DNA from 4 places in the Streptomyces sp. NPDC053673 genome. Region 1 is predicted to be linked to each of the others. Evidence: riboswitches for the same ligand, from Rfam matches in the RefSeq annotation. Region 1 holds a riboswitch; each other region holds the start of a gene.
What was found. A riboswitch is a leader RNA that binds a small molecule or an ion and turns the genes downstream of it on or off. The one in region 1 is predicted to bind cyclic di-AMP.

Region 2: linked by a shared signal. The riboswitch ahead of ACZ6ZQ_RS24315 (C40 family peptidase) and the one ahead of ACZ6ZQ_RS05755 (transglycosylase family protein) in region 1 are both predicted to bind cyclic di-AMP.
Region 3: linked by a shared signal. The riboswitch ahead of ACZ6ZQ_RS09505 (M23 family metallopeptidase) and the one ahead of ACZ6ZQ_RS05755 (transglycosylase family protein) in region 1 are both predicted to bind cyclic di-AMP.
Region 4: linked by a shared signal. The riboswitch ahead of ACZ6ZQ_RS02075 (M23 family metallopeptidase) and the one ahead of ACZ6ZQ_RS05755 (transglycosylase family protein) in region 1 are both predicted to bind cyclic di-AMP.

Annotation. Positions count from the first base shown of each region.
Region 1 is NZ_JBVJKN010000002.1:559,695-563,731, reverse strand. It holds gene eno (phosphopyruvate hydratase) at 139-1,419, opposite strand; gene ACZ6ZQ_RS05755 (transglycosylase family protein) at 1,851-2,522, opposite strand; cyclic di-AMP (ydaO/yuaA leader) riboswitch at 2,527-2,692, opposite strand; gene ACZ6ZQ_RS05750 (transglycosylase family protein) at 2,950-3,840, opposite strand.
Region 2 is NZ_JBVJKN010000018.1:48,172-52,208, forward strand. It holds gene ACZ6ZQ_RS24300 (helix-turn-helix domain-containing protein) at 1-568, opposite strand, end outside; gene ACZ6ZQ_RS24305 (ATP-binding protein) at 813-1,256, shown strand; gene ACZ6ZQ_RS24310 (DUF6328 family protein) at 1,365-1,898, opposite strand; gene ACZ6ZQ_RS24315 (C40 family peptidase) at 1,987-2,463, opposite strand; cyclic di-AMP (ydaO/yuaA leader) riboswitch at 2,467-2,618, opposite strand; gene ACZ6ZQ_RS24320 (hypothetical protein) at 2,982-3,290, opposite strand; gene ACZ6ZQ_RS24325 (ATP-dependent Clp protease proteolytic subunit) at 3,298-3,933, opposite strand.
Region 3 is NZ_JBVJKN010000005.1:21,453-25,489, reverse strand. It holds gene ACZ6ZQ_RS09515 (MerR family transcriptional regulator) at 1-218, shown strand, start outside; gene ACZ6ZQ_RS09510 (PP2C family protein-serine/threonine phosphatase) at 518-1,606, shown strand; cyclic di-AMP (ydaO/yuaA leader) riboswitch at 1,856-1,991, shown strand; gene ACZ6ZQ_RS09505 (M23 family metallopeptidase) at 2,003-3,073, shown strand; gene ACZ6ZQ_RS09500 (PrsW family intramembrane metalloprotease) at 3,233-4,037, opposite strand, start outside.
Region 4 is NZ_JBVJKN010000001.1:468,379-472,415, forward strand. It holds gene ACZ6ZQ_RS02070 (alpha-galactosidase) at 1-1,856, shown strand, start outside; cyclic di-AMP (ydaO/yuaA leader) riboswitch at 2,367-2,525, shown strand; gene ACZ6ZQ_RS02075 (M23 family metallopeptidase) at 2,530-3,498, shown strand; gene ACZ6ZQ_RS02080 (SGNH/GDSL hydrolase family protein) at 3,691-4,037, shown strand, end outside.

The DNA of each region.
Region 1 (4,037 bases):
GCTCACGGCCATTACGTACGGCTGTTACGTACGGCCACTGCTCACGGCCTCGTGGTCACGTCCTCTTACGTACGTACGTCCCCGGACACGGTACGGGACCGCGGCCGGGGACGTACGGAGGCTGGTGCTTTACGCCGGTCAGCCCTTGAAGCGGGGGAAGGCGCTGCGGCCCGCGTACACCGCCGCGTCGTCGAGGATCTCCTCGATGCGCAGCAGCTGGTTGTACTTGGCGACGCGCTCGGAGCGGGCCGGGGCGCCGGTCTTGATCTGGCCGCAGTTGGTGGCGACGGCCAGGTCGGCGATCGTGACGTCCTCGGTCTCACCGGAGCGGTGGGACATCATGCACTTGAAGCCGTTGCGCTGAGCCAGCTCGACGGCGTCCAGGGTCTCGGTCAGCGAACCGATCTGGTTGACCTTGACGAGCAGGGCGTTGGCCGCGCCCTCCTCGATGCCGCGGGCGAGGCGCTCGGGGTTGGTGACGAACAGGTCGTCGCCGACCAGCTGCACCTTGGAGCCGAGCTTGTCGGTGATGGTCTTCCAGCCGTCCCAGTCGTCCTCGAAGAGCGGGTCCTCGATGGAGACGAGCGGGTACGCGGCGACGAGCTCCGCGTAGTACTCGGTCATCTCGGCAGCCGAGCGCGACTTGCCCTCGAACTCGTAGTTGCCGTCCTTGTAGAACTCGGAGGCGGCGACGTCAAGCGCGAGCGCGATGTCCTTGCCGGGCGCGTAGCCGGCCTGCTTGACGGCCTCGAGGATGAGGTCGAGGGCCTCACGGTTGGAGCCGAGGTTCGGGGCGAAGCCGCCCTCGTCGCCGAGGCCGGTGGACAGGCCCTTTTCCTTCAGGACCTTCTTGAGGGTGTGGTAGACCTCGGTGCCCCAGCGCAGGGCCTCGGAGAAGGACTCCGCGCCAATCGGGGCGATCATGAACTCCTGGATGTCCACGTTGGAGTCGGCGTGCGAGCCGCCGTTCAGGATGTTCATCATCGGCACCGGGAGCAGGTGCGCGTTGGGGCCGCCCAGGTAGCGGAAGAGCGGAAGGTCGGAGGCCTCGGAAGCGGCGTGCGCGACGGCGAGTGAGACACCGAGGATGGCGTTGGCGCCGAGGGAGGACTTGTCCGGGGTGGCGTCCAGGTCGAACATCGCCTGGTCGATCAGACGCTGCTCGGTGGCGTCGTACCCGACGAGCTCCGGGCCGATCTGCTCGATGACGGCGAGGACGGCCTTCTCGACACCCTTGCCCTGGTAACGGTTCTGGTCACCGTCGCGGAGCTCGAGGGCCTCGAACGCACCGGTGGACGCACCGGACGGGACGGCAGCACGGCCGGTGCTGCCGTCGTCGAGGCCGACCTCGACCTCGACCGTGGGGTTGCCTCGGGAGTCCAGGATTTCCCGGGCTACGACGACGTCGATGGACGGCACGAGCATCTCCTTCTGGGATGTGACGCTGAATGTGACGTATGCGAAGCAGGTGCAGCGCAGGTCGGTGCAGGGTCGCTTTGGCCTTGCGACACGAGCCTATCCGGCTCGCGGGCATCGGCCAGCCGGTGCCCGCCCCATGGGACGAAAAAGGGCACGAAACAGACAGAAACCCCGGCCCGGCGTGTACGGGGGGAAGGCGCGCCGGGCCGGGGAGCTTGGGGACGGGGGCTGGGAGCGGGGGGACGGGGGTGCGTACGACCGGTGGTCCGCCGGGTCCACCGGGTCCACCGGGTCCACCGGGTCCACCGGGTCCACCGGGTCCACCGGGCTACGGGTACCCGTAGGGGACTACGGAAGTCCGTCGAGGACTACGGAGCGCCCGGTCCGGGTCGGGGGAATCCCGGACCGGGGCCGGCCCCGGGTCCGGGTCGTCAGCTCAGGTGGAGCTTCTGGCCCGGGTGAATGACGTCCGCGTCGGCGATGACGTCCTTGTTCAGGTCGAACAGCTTCTTCCAGCCGCCCTTGACCTTCTTGGTCTCGGCGATCTTGCTGAGGGTGTCGCCGGCCTTGACCGTGTACTCGCCGTCGCCCTTCTTGAAGCCCTTCGCGGGGGCCGGGGCGGCGGAGCGCTCGGAGCGGGTGGTCGGGACCTCGGCGCGCTTCGGGGCGGGGGTCTCGGCCTTGGGGGCGGCCGGGGCAGCCGGGGCGGAACCGGTGTACGCGGCGTTGGACAGGCCCACGCCGCAGTTCGGCCAGGCACCCTTGCCCTGGCCCGCCAGGACCTTCTCGGCGATCTCGATCTGCTGGGCCTTCGACGCCTGGTCGGCGGTGGCGGCGTAGGCGGTGCCGCCGTACGCGGCCCAGGTGGAGGCCGAGAACTGCAGGCCGCCGTAGAAGCCGTTGCCGGTGTTGATGGACCAGTTGCCGCCGGACTCGCACTGGGCGACGGTGTCCCACTCGGAGGCGGTGGCGGCGGACGCGGTGCCGGTGGCGATCAGCGGAGCGGCGATCGCGACACCGGTGACACCGGCGAGCGAGGCGATACGGGCGGACCGCCGGAAGACGGTCGGGCGACGGTGCTTGCCCTTGCCGGAAAGCAGCATGGAGTTTTCCCCTCACCGACGCCTACGAGGTGAGCTGTCGGGTTCGGGCCAAGTGAGTTGCCCGGCCACGCGACTTGCGCGCGGCTTCACCCCAAGCCGTTCCCTCCCTCATCGGGCCGGTCCGGCACTTACCTTGGGTCCCCCGCTCCTGCCTTCGGCGCTTGCGCGTCGACTGTTCCCGTCGTCCGCCGGCAGGATTCGGCGTGCGGTCGTCGGGGCCCGCGATGGCGAGCAGTCCAGACCGTAAACGCACTTCTCCCCGATGTTCAAAGACGAACATCGGGGAGAAAACAGGCTTATTTGACTCGTAGAGATGTCCGTTTTTGCAGGTGAGAGGCGTGATGACCGGAGTTGACCGACAAGACACACCAGTTGACAGGAAGAGACTCATGTCTCACTTGCACAGAACCGGACATAAGGCAGCGAATTACTTCTTCAACTGCCCCTGATCCAGACCCAGATCGAGGCTCTGGCCAGGCAGGATGAGGTCGGCGTCGGAGCCGACGACCTCTCGGTTCGCCTCGTAGAGCGCGGGCCAGCCGCCGGGCACCTTTTCCGCGTCCGCGATCGACGACAGGCTGTCGCCGGGGAGGACGGTGTACCCATCTCCCGTAGCGGCACCCTCTCGTGCCGATCCGTCACCTCGTGAGGCATGACGACCGTATTCGCGCTCATCGCCCGAATTGTCTGCCTCGTCCTCGTTGTCGGCGGGGGCGCCGCGATGCTTGCCGGAGCCGGTGTCCGTGCCGGCGCCAGCGGCGGCGTCACCATCGCCCGCCGCGTCCGGGTCCTTGCCGGAACCGCTCGCGGAGCCGGCCGGGACGGACGGCTGGGCAGTCGGGGTGGACGGCTCGGCGTCCGGGGCGGACGAGGTCGGGGCTGAAGGCTTGGCGTCGGCGTCGGCGTCCGGCTCGGGCGCCACGTCCGCCCCGTCACCGAACGACGGGCTCTTGGCGCCCCCACCCTGTGCGGCGGGAGTGGAAGCGGCGCCGTTCCCGGGCTCGGTACCGTCCTGCACGAGACCGGCGATCTCCGAGCAGTTCGGCCAGGCCGCCGGCCCCTGGGCGGCGAACACCATCTCGGCGACCGAGATCTGCTGGGCGCGGCTGGCGAGGTCGGCGCGCGGCGCGTACGCCGTGCCGCCGTAGGCCTCCCAGGTCTCCTGGGTGAGCTGCAGGCCGCCGTAGTAGCCGTTGCCGAGGTCGGCGCTCCACATGCCGCCGCTCTCGCAGTCGGCGACGCGGTTCCAGGTGGTGGAGTCGGCGGCGGAGGCGGAGCCCGCACCGAGCAGCGGGATGGCGATGGCCGATCCGGTCACCCCTGCCGCGACGATGAGAGCGGGGGCCTGACGGGGGCGGCGGTGTCGACCGTTCCCGGAGCGCATGCGGTGTGCCTTCCGTGTGACAACAGAAAACTCCTGAGTCCGCCGAGTCGGTTGAATCAGCGAAGACCCCGAGTCGGGGTGAACGTAGCCGCACTCGCGCGTCAGTCACAAGTCGATGCAGCGGAGATCAC
Region 2 (4,037 bases), on a different contig from region 1:
CGCGCATGACCCGCGGGCCGCCCACCTGCCGCCGCAGCACCGCCTCGTCCAGCACCGCGCTGAACTCCAGCGGCCGCTCCGCACGGAGCACTTGCTGACGGGCGATCCTCACCTCCACCAGTGAGTCCACGGTGGCCGACGGCAGCCCTTCGAGCGCGGAACGGGTCACGGCCCGCGCGTAGTCGGGGGTCTGCAGCAGCCCCGGCACCACCGACGTCTCCAGCGTCCGGGCCGTGCTCGCCTGGGACTCCAGGCTGATGAAGTCCCGGTACTGCGGCGGGATCACCCCCCGATAGGCGTGCCACCAGCCCGTACCTCCGCCGTCCGCCGAACCGGCCAGCGTCCCGAGCAGTTCACGCAGCCGCTGGTCGACGACCCCGTACGCATCGAGCAGCCGGGCCACGTCCGCCGGCTTCGCCCCGCTCGTGCCCGTCTCTATCCGGCTCACCTTTGACTGGTGCCAGCCCACGAGCCGCGCCGCCTCCCGGCTGGTGAGGCCCGCGCCGAGCCGCAGCCCGCGCAACTCCTCCCCGAGCTTGCGCCGGCGCACCGCGGGACCGTGCCGCATCCCCGTCTCCTCCTTCGGCCGCCGGATACCCCGGCGAATCGCAGCGCCGAGTATGGGCCCAAATACGGTCTCGCGTCGCAGAGTTCACCGCTTTGAGCGACAGATATATGCATATCCTGGTGGATCGGCACCACCGGCGACGGCAAGAGTGGCAGTCTGGCGCGAAGCACAATCCGAGGCTGTTCCGGCACATTCATCCGCTCCGTGCCGCAATCCGGCCCCGGTGGGAAAGGGACAGCCCGCCATGGCAGATCACCAGGAAGCATCCGTCACTCTGCCGAGCAATCCCGCCTCGGTCCCCGCCGCGCGGAGATTCGTCTTCGACATCCTCACCGAGTGGGGACTGCCGGGGGAGGCCGAAGTGGCCGACACCGTCCGGCTCATCGTCTCCGAACTCGCCACCAACGCCGTGCAGCACACCTTCGGACAGTCGCCGACCTTCACGGTCGACGTCCGGCTGGAGCGCGACGAGCAGCTGCGCATCGGCGTCACCGACAGTCACCCCCGATGGCCGCAGCGGCTGCCCGCGGCCGTCCAGCAGGACAACGGCCGGGGCATGGTGATCATCCGCTGGCTCACCGCGGAGTGCGGCGGGCGGCTGTCCGTCAGCCCCACCCCGGAGGGCGGCAAGACCATCTGGATCGTGCTGCCCTGGACTGCCGCCGCCCCCGTGCAGAACCCCAACTGACCGGGTGGCGGCCAACCGGCCGGGCGGCGGCGCCGCGGTGGCCCGGCCGGTGGCCACGGTCCGGCCGCGTACCGCCCGGACCGTGGGGGAGGCCGGTTACGCGGGCTCTCACCGCCCTGCGTCGGGCGCTGACGACGGGTCTTCCTGCGAGCCCTCCTGCGAGGTGATGTGCAGGCCCACGAGCCAGGGAAGCAGGCCCCACAGCCCCGCGCAGACGAGCAGCGTCGCAGCCGCCGCGGTCACCCCCTCGGGCGTGCCGTGCACGACGTCGACGACCAGCAGTACCGCCGAGGTCAGCGCCAGGGCGAGCACCGCCAGGCCGATGCCGGCCAGCCGGGAGGAGATGTCGACGATCTCCCGTTTGGCACCTCGGCGGAACAGGCCGCGGTGCAATGCGGCGGGCGCGGTGAACAGCGCCGCCGCGACCACGGCCAGCATCAGCGTCGTCACGTACGTGCCGCGCTGGAACGAGTCGAGCGAAGGGAAGCGGGCCGTGAAGGCCAGCGTCAGCAGAAAGGCGAACAGGATCTGAACGCCGGTCTGGATGACCCGGAGCTCCTGGAGCAGCTCGACGAAGTTGCGGTCGGCCCGCTCCGTCTCGGTCTCGTCCCGCGAGGCGCGGAGGCTTTCGTCATCAGGCATGCTTGACGAGTAGCCCGCGCCCCGCGGAACATGCCACCGCTGAGCCGATCGGCGCATTCAGCCGGTCGCGCGACGCGATCCCACAGGGTCAGCGCACGCGCCCGTACCGCACGTTCTTGGACCAGATCTTGCTCAGTTTCACCACGGAGCCGGTCTTCGGTGAGTGCCAGATCCTGCCGCCGCCCGCGTAGATACCGACGTGGTACACATACCCGCCGGCATGGAAGAAGACCAGGTCACCGCGTTGCCGTTGGCGAGCGGAGATGTGCCGGGTGCGGTTGTACTGCTGCTGCGCCGTGCGCGGCAGGCGCTTACCGGCCTTCTTGAACGAGTAGAGAATGAGCCCCGAACAGTCGAACCGGTACGGACCTGTGGCCCCGTACCTGTACGGCGCTCCCTTCTTCGACGCAGCCACCTTGAGGGCCTTCGTCGCGTGTGCCGAGGCCGCCTGGGCCTCGGAGACGCCGCCCGGCAGGATCAGTGAGCCGCCGACGGCGGCGAGTGTGAGAGCCGAGACGGCACCCGTCCGGGACAACAGGGACGGGACATGTGTCTGCGCAGTCATGCGCAACCCTTCGTCAGCCGCCTGTGAAGGATGACCTGTCGGGTTCGGACCGGCGAAGAACGCCCGGCCGCGCTAGCGGCTTCACCCCGAGGACCGGCCATGCGGCCGGCCCGTACTGCTCGGGTCCTCCACTCCTGCCGAAGCCCTCATGTCGACCAGGCATCCGGTGCGGCGGCAGGACTCGGCGTCCGCCCGGACCGCCCCGCCGCGGTGGCGGGGGCTTGTCGTCCCAGGGATCTTGACGCACTTTCTGTCGGATTTCCGAGTTGAAACGACGATTTGTGAGGCTCCTCACCACTGATCCATTGGAGTGGACAGGGCCGTTTGGCGGAGTTCGGGTGGCCGCATGACGAGCGCCGTACCAGCAACGGAACGCCGCATTCGATCAGATGGCTCAACGCTGTGCGCAACTCGCCCGATACTTATGTTGAAGCTGCGACTGGTCCGGATGGGCGACACCCACTCGTACGCCTCCGGCATGGCGTGAGCGGCCTTCCGGGCTGCCGTGTGGCCGGCCGTCAACTCGTCGGCCCGGGCGGCACGGTGATTCGCGAGGCCCTCCGCTCCCCGTCCAACACCCGCAGGGCGCGTGTCAGTGTGGGCGAGTGCAGCTCGCTCTCGCCGCGCGCGTGCATCAGCGCCAGTGAGTCCCTGAGGGCCGTGGCCCGTGCGGCCAGTGCCTGCGCGGCGCGGAGCGCGCCATAGGTGTGTGTGCCGTGGGCCGGGTTGATCCGTCCCAGCTGGTCGACGACTTCGAGATAGCAGTCGATGAACTCGCTTTCCGCGCGCGTCAGTGCGGGCAGGGGCGGGAGCTCCGGTGGCAGCATGGCCGGCTCACCTCACGCCCGTGGAAATCGCGGACGCCTTGCGGTTCTTGATGATGTGATCCACGAGGCCGTACTGCCTGGCCGCTGCCGCGTCGAAGACGGTGTCGCGTTCGAGGTCGGCGGCGATGCGCTCGGCACTCTGACCGGTGTGCCGGACGAGCATGGCGGCCAGCTGCTCGCGCAGCCGGAGCAACTCCTGTGCCTGGATGTCCAGATCGGTCGGCTGACCCTGGAGCGGCTCGGGCAGGGCGGGCTGCCGGACGACGACCCGGGCGCCGGGCAGGGCCATTCGCTTGCCGGGCGTGCCCGCCGCGAGCAACACGGCGGCGGTGGAGGCGGCCTGGCCGAGGCAGGTCGTCGCCACGTCGCAGGTCACCACCTGCATCGTGTCGTAGATCGCGGACTTGGCGCTGATCGAGCCCCCGGGGGAGTTGATGTAGAGCGAGATGTCCCGGTCAGGGGCCGCGTACTCGAGGTGCAGGAACTGGGCGATGACGTCGTTGGCCGAGGTGTCGTCGACGGGTGTGCCGAGGAAGATGATCCGCTCGTCCAGCAGCTTCGAGTACGGATCGAGGGAGCGGAGCCCGGCGCTGGTGCGCTCGGTGAACTCGGGCAGGACGTGGCGGGCGGAAGGACGGTTCATGGCGTGCCTCTCCTCGTGCGCGGCTCTCGTGGATCTCATGGCTTGCACGGTCTTCCGGAGCACGGGGCTCTGCAAAAAATGTACAGGACGTACAGACCGATAGA
Region 3 (4,037 bases), on a different contig from region 1:
CGCCCGACAGCGACGAAGCACAGGCGATCGCGCAGCGGCAGTGCGAATGGCTGTCGGTGACGACCGCCCCGACCAGGTCGTACGTCATCGGGCTCGGCGAGATGTACGTCGCCGACCCGCGCTTCACGGCGAACTACGACCGGCACGGGGAGGGGACGGCCGTGTTCGTCCGTGACGCGATGAAGGTCTACGCGGAGCACAACCTCAGCGACGACTGAGGCGCCTCCCGTCCGCCGGACGGACGGGAGCCGGTCACCGGGAGGGCCCCCTGGTTGACCGATCAGCCCGGACTGGTTCCGGCTGGTCCTGACGGATACCGGCCTGTCCTCGCCGGTCCTGGCTGGTCCTGGCTGGTCCTGGCTGGTCCGGATGGCCGATGGCGAGTCGCCGAGCGGCGCGGCTCCGGTCAGCCTGAATGGGGCGCGGTACCGTCCGCAGCCTGGGCGGACCTGGCAGGAGACCACTGGTGGGGCAGCGAGAAGGCGACAACGGACAGCGGCGGGACGGTGGCCGCAGGATGGTCCGGGTGCTGCCCTTCCTGCTGATCGTGGGCGGGATCTTCTTCGACCTGGGCACCCCGGAGTCGTACACCGCGTCGCCGCTCTTCGCCGCGGCACCGCTGGTCGCCGCCCCCTTCTTCTCAGCGCTGTTCACCCTGCTGACGGGAGTCGCCGCCGTCGCGGCGGTGGCCGGGCTGCATACGTACAACGGCACGGCCTCCGACATCCCGGCCGTGACGGAGCTGCTGACCGTGTTCACGGTCTCCGTGCTGGCTCTCTTCATCAATCAGGTCGTACGCCGCAGCGGCCAGCGGCTCGCGTCCGCGCGCGTCATCGCGGAGGCCGCGCAGCGGGCCGTGCTGCCCACGCCGGCCGACCGGATCGGCGGGCTGCAGATCGCCGCGCGGTACGAGGCGGCGCAGGCGGACGCGTTCATCGGCGGGGACCTGTTCGCCGTGCAGGACACTCCGCACGGGGTGCGGCTGGTCGTCGGGGACGTACGGGGAAAGGGACTGGGCGCGGTCGAAGCGGTGGCCGTGATCCTCGGGGCGTTCCGGGAGGCCGCCGAGCAGGAGGCATCGCTGGAGAGGGTGGCACAGCGGCTGGAGCGGGCGCTCGCCCGGGAGGGCATGCGTTCCGGGCTCGACGCGTTCGAGGGCTTCACCACCGCCGTGCTCGCCGAGATCCCCCACGAGGACGGAGTGGTCCGGATCCTCAACCGGGGCCACCCCCCGCCGCTGCTGCTGACCGCGGACGGCGGGCTGGGCATGCTGGAGCCGCCCGAGATCGCGCTGCCGCTGGGCATGGGGGATCTGGGGGCCTCGCCGGACCGGTCGTACGAGACCCCGTACGCGGCCGGTGCCACGCTCCTGCTCTACACGGACGGGCTGACCGAGGCGCGTGACGCGCACGGTGTCTTCTACGATCCGCGCGAGCGGCTGGGCGGCCGGGTCTTTTCCGGACCGGAGGAGCTGCTGGACGCGGTCGTCGCCGACGTACGGCGGCATACGAGCGGCCGGGCGACGGACGACATGGCGCTCCTGGCGGTCGCCAGTCCCGGGGAACGGCAGCCGGAGCGGCGCAGGACGATGCCGGTGGTTCCGTGAACGGAACGCCAGGAATGCAGCGCCACGGAACGTAATCGAAAGACAGCCCTCCGCATAACATTTGACCCACCGTCAGAATGGCCGACCGGATTGAGGGGCAGTCAACTCGCCCGATTCGGGGCTGTTGTGCCTGAAAAGTCCAGGCCAAAGTCGCTAACGATCAATGGGAAGAGCTTGGAATCCGCCCCCCGTGTCTATTAACGTTCGATAACGCAGCGCGGTCGTCACAGTCGTCGCAAGAGACGGCACCGTGCGCACGCGCCGAATCCCGCAAGGGAACCGGGGAACCACCTATTGGGGTGAATCGGGCACTTCGCAGTGCTCGTAGGAGACCTTCCTGCTCCGAACCCGTCAGCTAACCCGGTAGGCGATAAGGAAGGAAAGGAGAACGCCTCCGTGGCGTCCAACGAGCCTGCCCTCCAGGAACCTCCCACCAGCGAGTGGGTCCCCACCAACGAGTGGGCCCCGGCCACCGGGGCGGAGGAATGGAACCCGACCGAGGAATCGGTCCGTTCGGTCCGTGGCAGGCATCGCGTCGTCAAGCAGCGCAACGGACTCGCGCGGAGCTCCACCGTTCTCGGAGTCGGCGTCATCGCCGCGGTCGGCGCGGGTGGCATGGCCACCGCGCAGAACAAGCCGCCGGTCTCCATATCCCTCCCCGACGCCATCACGGACCACCTCCCGGACGCGGATTCGCTTCCCGGCGTGGGCTCCCTCATGTCCTCGGACGACTCCGACTCGGAGAACCGGAACGACGCACCGCTCACCGCCTTCTCCGTCGCCGACACGGCCGCGGACGACGGGCAGGGCGCCGGTGACGCGGGCGAGGCCCTGCGGGCCCGGATCCTCCAGCAGGCGGAGCAGCAGCAGGCCGAGGCCGAGGCAGAGGCGAAGGCAGCCGCGGAGAAGGTCGCCGCCGAGAAGGCCGCGGCGGAGGCGAAGGCGCAGCAGACCGCGGCGGCCGAGGCCGCCGAGGCAGCGGCCGCCGAGGCCGCCGAGGCGAAGCGGCTGGCCGAAGAGGAGGCCGCGCGCAAGGCGGAGGCCGAGCGGCTCGCCAAGCTCGCCGCGAGCTACTCCCTCCCGACGTCCTCGTACACGATCACCTCGACCTACGGCCAGGCCGGTTCGATGTGGTCCTCCGGCTACCACACCGGCCTCGACTTCGCGGCGCCCACGGGTACGCCGGCGAAGGCCGTGCACGGAGGCACCGTCAAGTCGGCGGGCTGGTCCGGGTCGTACGGCTACCGCATCGTGCTGGAGCTCGAGGACGGCACCGAGGTCTGGTACTGCCACCTGTCGTCGATGACCGTCGGCGTGGGGCAGACCGTCGCCACGGGCGAGACCATCGGGCGCGTCGGCGCGACCGGCAATGTCACCGGACCGCATCTGCACCTGGAGGTGCACACCCCGGGCGGCGACGGCATCGACCCGATGGCGTGGCTGCGCGACAAGGGCCTCTCCGTCTAGGACTTGTCCGGGCCTGGGCCCGGACAGGGCCGTACTTCTGGTCGGTCACGGTTCACACGCGAGTCACCGGCAGCTCTGGCGCACCCCCCCCGACGCCTGAGCTGCCGGTTTTTTGTGCCGTGGTGCGGTCCGCGAGGCCGCGGCGATCCGCGTTCTCCGCTACCCCCGGTACGGGTTGTAGTCGCCGTAGTCCAGATACGGCGGTGGCTGCCACACCCGGCCCGTCGCACGCGCCGCGTATGTGAGGGCCGGGCCGGCGACGCTCCTGCGTTGCCAGAGATGGTGGAGCAGCTCCTGCTCGCGGGCGACGAAGTCCGGGCTCCCCGCGCCGCGCTGGGCCCGGTGGCGCAGGAAGGCCAGCGAGGTTGCGAAGGCCTCGTACTCGGAGACGGCGCGGGCGGCCGCCGGGCCGTGGGTACGGCCGGCCATGTCGCGGGCCATCGTGCGCGCTCGCATGGAGGACAGGGCGAGCGGTTCGGCAGGGGCGAGCCAGCCGGCCGCCGCGTACGCGGGCAGCTCGGCCGCGACCGTACGCAGCTCGCGCTGCCGGGTCCAGATCGCCAGCCAGGTCAGCAGCCCGAACGCCGGCACCATGAATGCCGCGTACACGGCGTAGAACCCGAACGGGCCGAACCTCGCCGAGCCGTTCCACAGTGCGTGCATGCCCATCGCGAGGGTGAGGCCGAGCAGCGGCAACACGGTCCTGCGGAACCTCCGGCGCCGGGCGGTGATCGCCGCGAGGCCGAACCCGATGCCCGTCAGCACCGTGAACAGCGGATGCGCGAACGGCGACATCACGATCCGTACGAAGAAGGTCGCGGCGGTGACGGACGCGAAGCCGGACGTGCCGAACGCCTGGTCCTCACCGAAGGCGTTGCCGAGATACAGGATGTTCTCGGTGAAGGCGAAGCCGGTCGCGGTGAAACCGGCGACGACGACGCCGTCGACGATGCCGGTGAAGTCC
Region 4 (4,037 bases), on a different contig from region 1:
TCTCGGTCCGTACGGACGAGGTCCGAGGCACCGAGTGGCGCTTCGACGACGGGCTGGTGGATGACGGCGGCGACGAGCTGCGGCTGTGCTTCAGCGACCCCGTGCACGGCCTCGCGCTGACCCTCCACTACCGGATGCGGGACGGTTCCGATGTGATCGAGCGCTGGGTCAGCGTGGCCCATGCCGGAGACGGTCCCGCACTGGAGCTGCTGCGCGCCGACGCAGCCGTCTGGACGCTGCCCCGCCGCGACCGCCGCCGGCTCTCCCAGCTGCACGGCCGCTGGGCGGCCGAGTCCCTGCTCGTACGGTCCGAGCTCACGTACGGCGAGAAGGTGCTCGGGTCGCGCCGCGGGCACACCGGGCACCAGCACCTGCCCTGGGTCGCCGTCGACGACGGGGAGGCCACGGAGGAGCACGGGGAGGTGTACGGCTGCGCGCTCGGCTGGTCGGGATCATGGCGGATCGCCGTTCAGCACCTCCCCGACGGCCAGGTGCAGATCAGCGGCGGCGCCGGCTACGACGACTCCGGACTGCTGCTCCTCGCGCCGGGTGAGTCCTACACCTCGCCCGTGTTCGCCGGGCTGTGGACCGACGGAGGATTCGGGGCTGCCAGCCGGGCCTGGCACGCCTGGCAGCGCGCCCATGTCATTCCGGACGCCAGGGCCTCCCGTCCGGTCCTCTACAACTCGTGGGAGGCCACCGGCTTCGACATCTCGGAGGAGCAGCAGCGGGCGCTGGCCCGCCGGGCCGCGGCGATGGGGGTGGAGCTCTTCGTCGTGGACGACGCCTGGTTCGGGAAGCGGACGAGCGACCGGGCCGGGCTCGGGGACTGGACGCCGAACCCGGACCGCTTCCCCAAGGGGCTGAAACCGCTCGCCGACGACGTGCACGCACTGGGCATGCGGTTCGGGATCTGGGTCGAGCCGGAGATGGTCAATGCCGACAGCGATCTGTACCGGGCGCACCCGGACTGGGTGCAGCACCACCGCGGCCGCACCCGGACCGAATTCCGCAATCAGCTGGTGCTGAATCTCGCCCGCGCGGATGTCCGGGACCACCTCTGGGAGCAGCTGGACCGGCTGCTGTCCGCGGCCCCCATCGACTATGTGAAGTGGGATTTCAACCGCTGCTTCACGGACGCGGGCTGGCCGGGGGAGCCGTACCCGCAGAAGCTGTGGGTCGAGCACGTCCACGCGCTGTACGCCCTGCTGGACCGGCTGCGGGCCGCGCACCCGGCCGTGGTCTTCGAGTCCTGCTCGGGTGGTGGCGGCCGGATCGACCTGGGGATTCTTTCCCGGACCGACCAGGTGTGGACCTCCGACAACACCGATCCGCTGGATCGTCTGGCCATCCAGTACGGCTTCGGCCAGCTGCATCCGGCCCGGGTGATGGCCGCATGGGTCACCGACAGTCCGAATGTGCAGCTCAACGGGCGGATCAGCTCGCTGAGGTTCCGTTTCGTGAGCGCCATGGCCGGGGTGCTGGGCATCGGCGGCGACCTCACCGGATGGAGCGAGGACGAGCTGACCGAGGCACGCGGCTGGGTGGAGCTCTACAAAAGGATCAGGCCGGTCGTGCAGCACGGTGATCTCTATCGGCTGCGGCCGCCGGAGGGCGGGCTGAGCGCCGTGCAGTACGTGCGTGGCGACGAGGCCGTGGTCCTGGCATGGCTGCAGGCCCAGCACTACGGTGAGCGGCCCCCGTGCCTGCGTCTGCGGGGCCTCGAACCGTCGGCGGCGTACGAGTGCCTGGACACCGGTGTCGTTCACCGGGGCTCCGTCCTGCTCCACCACGGGCTGCACACGGGTCTCCACGGTGATCTTGACGCGACGGTGATCCGGCTGCGGCGCCGCTGACCGCGCCCGGGTCCGGTCAGCACCTGGGCGGAAGCCCTGGGCGGCCGATTCGTGAACTCCCGGATTTCGCCGTGCACTTGGTGGGTGGCCTCGCAGCGTCTGCTTGCCGAGCCAGCTGCGGAGCAAAAGGGGCAATATGGGTGAGTAGGGTGAATCGCCCAACAAGGGGTGGGTGACGTACCCCTTACCCGTGTATGCAGTTGGCGCCAAACGGGCCTAATGGTCGATCTGTCCGTATTCGCCAGTTTCGGGTAACACGCCCGAGTTAAGGGGTAGATGGGCTCAGGTCCGTGAGCGGGATCATATCTGTGACGTTCTGTGGCGATGCCGGACATGTGAACTCCCTTGTTATGAAGGAAATCGAAGATCCGGGATTTACGCAGCGTGACCGGGAAATCCAGGTTGAAATCAGGCGGAAGGGTTCCCGGCGAAATTGATGGCTTGTTCGCTCCGACCCGGCTCGCTTACGGTCACCGCAATCCGGTCGGAACGCCTAATCCTGCCGCCGTCCGGAATATCGCACCCACCCACGTGTGGCAGGAGCGGGGGACCCAGGTAGTACGCCGTTCCGGGATCCCGGACGGCTCGGGGTGAAGTCGCGCGCCATGCGTGGCCGGGCATCTCCAGTCCGAACCCGACAGCTCACCTCGCAGGCGGCGGAGAGGAATTCGCCATGCCCGGTAAGGGTAAGCATCGCCGTCCGAGGACCAACCCGATCACGCGTGGATTCGTCGCCGCCGGAACGGGCGGGGCCGCCATCGCACTCCCGCTCATCGGCGCCTTCGGTGCGCACGCCGCCGAGAAGTCCGCGCCCTCCGCCGCCCCCGGGCGCATCGCAGCCGTCGCCAAGAAGTCCGTCGCCCCGCAGGCGCCGAAGGCCCCCAAGGCGCCTGCGACGTACACCGTCGTGGCCGGTGACTACCTGTCGAAGATCGCCCAGGAGCAGAGCGTCAGCGGCGGCTGGAAGAAGCTGTACGCCGACAATCGCGCCGCCGTCGGCGAGAACCCGTCGCTGATCCACCCGGGGCTCAAGCTGGCCCTCGGCGGCAAGGCGAAGGTCCAGGGCAAGGCGAAGGTCGAGAGCGAGGCGAAGCCCGAGCGGAAGGCCAAGGCTCCGGCCAAGAGCGAGAAGCCGTCCGGTTCCTCCGAGCGTGCCTCCCGTACCGCTGAGCGCCCCAAGGCTGCTCCGGCCGCCGCCGAGGCTCCCGCCACGAACGCCGCCGCGCAGACCAGTTTTTCCGGCTTCTTCGCGCCGGTCCGTGGCGGCATCAGCACCGCGTACAAGACCGCCGGTTCCATGTGGTCCAGCGGTTACCACACCGGTGTCGACTTCATCGCCGCCACCGGTACGTCCGTGAAGGCCGTCGGCCCGGGCACCGTCGTGTCGGCCGGCTGGAGCGGCGCGTACGGCAACGAGGTCGTCATCAAGCACAACGACGGCACGTACTCGCAGTACGCCCACCTCTCCCAGCTCTCCATCGCGTCCGGCGAGAGCGTCACCGGCGGGCAGCAGATCGGCCTCTCCGGCTCCACCGGCAACTCCACCGGCCCGCACCTGCACTTCGAGATCCGGACGAGCCCGAGCTACGGCTCGGACATCGACCCGCTGGCCTACCTCCGCCGGCACGGCGTCTCGATCTGACGCGACGTCCGTACCTGACACGGCGTCTCTCCGTCCGCCGGCCCCGCACCATGGGGCCGGCGGACGCGCGCGTTCCGGCCCCGGCCGGGTATTCCCGCTTTGCGGAAAACTGACCGGGTGGCCTATATCACCCCGCGTCAACCCCTCCCTACGGTGGCGTAAGTCACTTCCCGCGAGGAAAGATGTCTCGACGTGGCAGACGCTTCGCGATCAAGAACAAACAGCGCAATCGGGTCCTATGCGGCGATCGGTGACAGCTTCACCGAGGGCGTCGGCGACCCGGGACCTGAGGGACAGTTCGTCGGCTGGGCGGACCGGCTCGCGGTCCTCCTGGACGACCGGGTACCGGAACACACCTTCCGCTACGCCAACCTCGCCGTACGAGGCAGGCTCCTCGACCAGATCGTCGAGGAACAGGTCCCGCGGGCGAAGGAACTCGCCCCCGACCTGGTGACGTTCTGCGCCGGCGGCAACGACATCATCCGGCCCGGAACCGACCCCGACGACGTCGCGGAACGCTTCGAACGGGCCGTCGCCGA